Regions from separate parts of the Mesobacillus sp. ABV4_180 genome, predicted to be linked through region 2. Evidence: riboswitches for the same ligand, from Rfam matches in the RefSeq annotation. Region 2 holds a riboswitch; the other holds the start of a gene.
What was found. A riboswitch is a leader RNA that binds a small molecule or an ion and turns the genes downstream of it on or off. The one in region 2 is predicted to bind preQ1.
Positions count from the first base shown of each region.

Region 1: linked by a shared signal. The riboswitch ahead of ACXAEA_RS19450 (QueT transporter family protein) and the one ahead of queC (7-cyano-7-deazaguanine synthase QueC) in region 2 are both predicted to bind preQ1.

Region 1 is NZ_JBSWTJ010000001.1:3,804,990-3,807,444, forward strand. Features, by position in the region: gene ACXAEA_RS19440 (class I SAM-dependent methyltransferase) at 1-618, opposite strand, end outside; gene ACXAEA_RS19445 (GNAT family N-acetyltransferase) at 671-1,132, opposite strand; PreQ1 riboswitch class I at 1,217-1,261, shown strand; gene ACXAEA_RS19450 (QueT transporter family protein) at 1,268-1,753, shown strand; gene ACXAEA_RS19455 (NUDIX hydrolase) at 1,798-2,211, opposite strand; gene ACXAEA_RS19460 (LysE family translocator) at 2,258-2,455, opposite strand, start outside.
Region 2 is NZ_JBSWTJ010000001.1:2,205,562-2,208,016, reverse strand. Features, by position in the region: gene queE (7-carboxy-7-deazaguanine synthase QueE) at 1-239, opposite strand, end outside; gene queD (6-carboxytetrahydropterin synthase QueD) at 232-708, opposite strand; gene queC (7-cyano-7-deazaguanine synthase QueC) at 708-1,364, opposite strand; PreQ1 riboswitch class I at 1,420-1,462, opposite strand; gene ACXAEA_RS11270 (hypothetical protein) at 1,730-2,293, shown strand; gene ACXAEA_RS11265 (hypothetical protein) at 2,339-2,455, opposite strand, start outside.

The sequences.
Region 1 (2,455 bases), 1.6 Mb from region 2:
AGCAGCCATTAATGGGGAGATGTCCTCAATATTAATATAGTAAGCACCTGTGAATCTGCCTTCATCTGAATGGTTGAAACATCCTGTCTTTGAAAATTGTAAAATAGATTCCATATTATCATTAGGCTTCCAATTTCCAGGCGCCATCAGCGATGCAAATATATGCTTGACCCTTGGCATGAAGGCGACAAACACCACACCCTCTTTCTTGGTCACCCTGTATAATTCCTTTAGAGCTTTTGCACGATCTTTCTCTTCCTGTAAGTGATACATAGGTCCAAGCATTAATGATGCATCAAAATGACCATCAGGGAACATATTTAAATCTCTTGCATCAGCCGCATGAAATCCTTTAAATTGACCTATTACATCAAGTTCATTCGCTTTTATTCTTGCCACTTCAACCAGCTTGGGAGTCAGATCTGTAAGAGTCACTTCGTACCCTTCTCTGGCAAGTTCCATTGAGTACTTTCCTGGCCCTGCCCCATTATCAAGTACATGGCCTGTATCAGGCAGGTATTTTTTTATATAATGCCAGTTTACCTGGAATTCGATTGGCTCTCTGTCCAGCCGGCCCCATTCATCGAACCGATTATAATATTCAATCACGTTTTGCACATGCTCACCTACATTTCTATGTAATTTTACAATTTATTCTATATTAAGTTGCTTAATTCCTTTTTCTGATTTCTTTCATCATCTTAAAATTTACAAATTCGCAACTTTCGACTATCTTAATCTGCTTCTCTGTCACCTGATACCCCTTCGACTCGAAAAACGGCCTTGCTGTAATGCTGGCTTCGGTTGTCAGGTCCTCTTTCGCGATACTTTCCAATGCTTTTAGAATTACAGTTGCAACCCCCAGTCTCTGAAAATCCTTATGAACATAAAGAAGATCAATCTCTCCGGAATCAGTAATATTGCCGAAACCGACAATTGTACCGTTTAGTTCAGCAACATAAGCATCACTTTTATGAAGACGCTCTCCCAATATTTCTATATTGGTAAAACTATTTGCCCACACCATGCACTGTTCCTTGGTATAATCTTTCATGTTCACAGAAAGTATGGTTTCTTTAAATAACTTAAATATTTCAAGCAAATCGTCACCTTGGTACCGCCTTACTTCCATATATAATCTCCTCACTATTATTCTCAAATATTGTTATTGTGATAAGGTCTTTTATCCTATATAATATGAAATTGGCTTTTCAAATTAAACGTGGTTCGTAACCATCCCACGATAAAAAACTAGGAGAGATGAAAGATGAATACTAGAACGATTGTCCGGAATGGGATTCTGGCTGCTCTATATATAGCTGTTTCTGCAGTCATCCAGCCATTTGGCTTCACCAATGTACAATTCCGTGTATCAGAAATGTTCAACCATCTGATTGTTTTCAATAAGAAATATTTCTTTGGAATTGTTTTGGGTGTGTTTTTGACAAACCTGCTCTTTTCGCCAATGGTCGCATATGATCTTGTCTTTGGAGTTGGCCAGTCAGTGATTTCATTGCTAATCACGATTTTTACAGCGAAATATATTAAGAATATCGTTGGACGCATGATTGTGAATACACTAGTCTTCACGTTCACGATGTTCCTGATTGCAATTGAACTGAACCTCGCATTCCAATTGCCATTCTGGTTTACATGGCTGACAACAGCTGCTGGAGAATTAACGGTTATGGCAGTAGGCATTCCAGTCATGCTTGCGATCCACAAGCGCCTAAACCTCGAAAAATTAGTTTAAGTATAGAAGAAACGCATGGATTTATTATCCATGCGTTTTGTTATTCATTTAACCTTAAGCCCATTTGAAAAATCCAGAAGAAACTCAATATCTTCCGGGAAAGCAAAATCAGTTTCGCCCATATCCTTCACCTTTTTCCAGGCAATTTCATGGATCAGCCCGTCAGGATCCTGAATCCGTGGCTCTCCTCCAGTTACCTGTATTTCAAAATACCTTACCTTCACATTTATACCAAAAGTAACCCCTGTTTTTTCAAAGAGCGAGCGAACGATTTCAACTTTATATCCGGTTTCTTCAAAAACTTCCCTGATGCAGCATTGTTCAAAAGTTTCGCCTATCTCTTTTCCACCAGCAGGAACGGCCCAAAGTTTCTCTTCGTCTTCCTTCCCCTGCCGGACCATCAGAACTTCACCATGTTCATTGACACATATACCTGCTGATCCTTCCCAAAGCTCCATACATTTCTCCCCTACCTTTCTAAATGAAAAATCCTTTGCATCACATTTACCTTGTAAAGGCTAAAACCCCAAGAAAAACGATCAACAGGCCTGCGATTTTATTGACCACACCCAGATATGGAGTGATTTTGTTTTTGAATAAGCTGACAGCAAAGCTGAGCAGGATCCACCAGGCTGCTGCCCCGATAAATACACCGGCGATGAGCGTGATTGCTGCTAATTTCTGATTCCCTTCCTGGTCAAA
Region 2 (2,455 bases):
GAAATGGTGACAAAAGAAAAACCATCACCACCGATTGCTTTCAATTCTGACCAAATTTCCTCTGCTTCCATTTGTCTGACTAATTCTTTGCCAGATCCATCCCATGTAAAAGATGAATCACACCATGCACATGAATAATCACATCCTGCAGTCCTGACGAACATCGTTTTCTGGCCGATGACCATTCCCTCACCCTGGATTGTCGGACCGAATATTTCCATCACAGGAATCTTACTCATTCTCCATCCACTCCCGTCTTGCTTCTGCGAAGCTTGTAGGAGTTTCGTAGAGCTTTACGAATTCAACCCTTGCACCGTTGTATAAATCCTGCCTTTGGTGTAGTGACTCTGCCATTTTCTCATAAATCCAGACCACCATATTTTCAGCAGTTGTGTTCATTGGCGGTAAAGTTTCATTCAAGTAACGATGGTCCAGATGTACTTCTATTTCTGACTTCCAAATGTCCTTTATATCTCCAAAATCCATCATTAACCCGCGTGCATCAACAAACCCACTCAATCCAAATATGACTTTGTACGTATGGCCGTGAAGATTCTTGCATTTACCTTCATAGTCGTGAAGATGATGAGATGCATCGAATGTGAATTCTTTGCTTACTAGAACTCGTTTTGAGTGATATTTCAATTGTTCTCTGCTAATATCCTGATCTATTTTTTGCAGCTGTTCTACAATACGGAATCCGAACATTATAAGTCAGCCCCCTTCAGGAACTCATCCAGCCCTTTTTTTCTTAGATTGCAGGCTGGGCATTCGCCGCACCCGTCTGCAATGATCCCGTTGTAGCATGTCATTGTTTTTGTGCGGACGTACTCAAAAGCGCCAAGCTCATCAGCAAGTTTCCACGTCTCTGCTTTATTCAGCCACATTAATGGAGTATGAACCACAAAGTTTTCGTCCATCGACAGGTTCAATGTAACATTCAAAGACTTAATGAAAACATCCCGGCAATCAGGGTAGCCGCTGAAGTCTGTCTCGCAAACGCCTGTTATGATGTGTTTTGCGTTCACCTGACTCGCCAGAACTCCTGCAAAAGATAAGAATAATAGATTTCGGCCTGGAACAAATGTGGAAGGCAGTCCTCCGTCTTCTCCATCTATTACATCAATATCTTTTCGGGTCAGTGCGTTTGGAGCCAATTGGTTCAGCAGGCTCATATCCAGGACATGGTGCTTCACACCAAGCTCTTTAGCGATTTCTTTTGCACAGTCAATTTCTGTGCTGTGCCTCTGATTATAATCGAAGGTCACTGCTTCCACTTCGGTAAAATTCTCTAATGCCCAGAACAAACACGTTGTGCTATCCTGCCCGCCGCTGAAAACAACAACAGCTTTTTCCTTTTTCATAAGAAAGACTCCTTTATAACGGAAAAAAACAGCACCACTAAGACAGCGGTACTGTTTTCCCTTAGTTTTTTTGAGAGGGTAGCTAGAACCTCTTCCGTAAAAACGGATTATATAATTTTGACTTACCCATTTTATCATACATTTTATAAAAAGGAAGCTTTTCTTAGACCTGTTTCCTAAAGGTTATTGTGGATCAAATTTTGTTATTTAGATAAGGACATCCGCTCAAGCGGATTCCAAAAATGTGAATAAAATGTCAACAGGTTCAATCTACTTAAAAATGGGTCTGTTTAAATATTAATTGAACAGTTTGATGAAAGGTTGAACATAGTCATTCAAATTTTTATTAGACAAGGAGGACAACGATGGATCTAGAGAATTCTTTATCAAGGAACCGCGATTTTGATGATAAGTTTCACCCTGACTTCTACGAATGTGATGAACCCGAGTGCGATAAACACGATTCCCCTTTTGCCCCGAATTATTCCTGTGGAACGGATTCAGAATCTGAATCCCCATCCAATGAGGAACATTTGGAATCCAGTTCACATGGTGATTATTGCAGAAGTTACAAAGATTTTTGCATGCCAATCATCTTCGACCGGAGATTTGATTATTCACACCGTGAAATTTGCAGCAGAAATTTCAGCTTGCGCCTGGGTGGCTTAAGAAACCGTATGGCATCTGCATTAAGGCAATATTTGGGCTGTAAGGTTAAGATCGGATACGAATGTGACAATGAAGTGAAAAGTTTACAAGGCAGAATCAGTTTTGTCGGATCTGATTTTGTGGAAATGAAAAAAGTTGAATTTATTAATGTAAATGAATCCAAAAATCATAAAGGGCATCACAAAAAAGATTATTTCATGATTCCTTTTGACACCATAAATTGGCTTGAACTGGAAAAGGGAAAACGGAATGTTTTATAAAAAAAACGCCTAAGCTTTTGCTTTAGGCGTTTTCAAATTCTAGAATTAGTTTTTTATGATGTAACAAACGTTAGACAATGATATATTCTCGATGCTGCCATCGGCAAGTTCCATTTGAATTTTTTCATTGTGAATCGACTTGATTACTCCTTGGTGATCTCC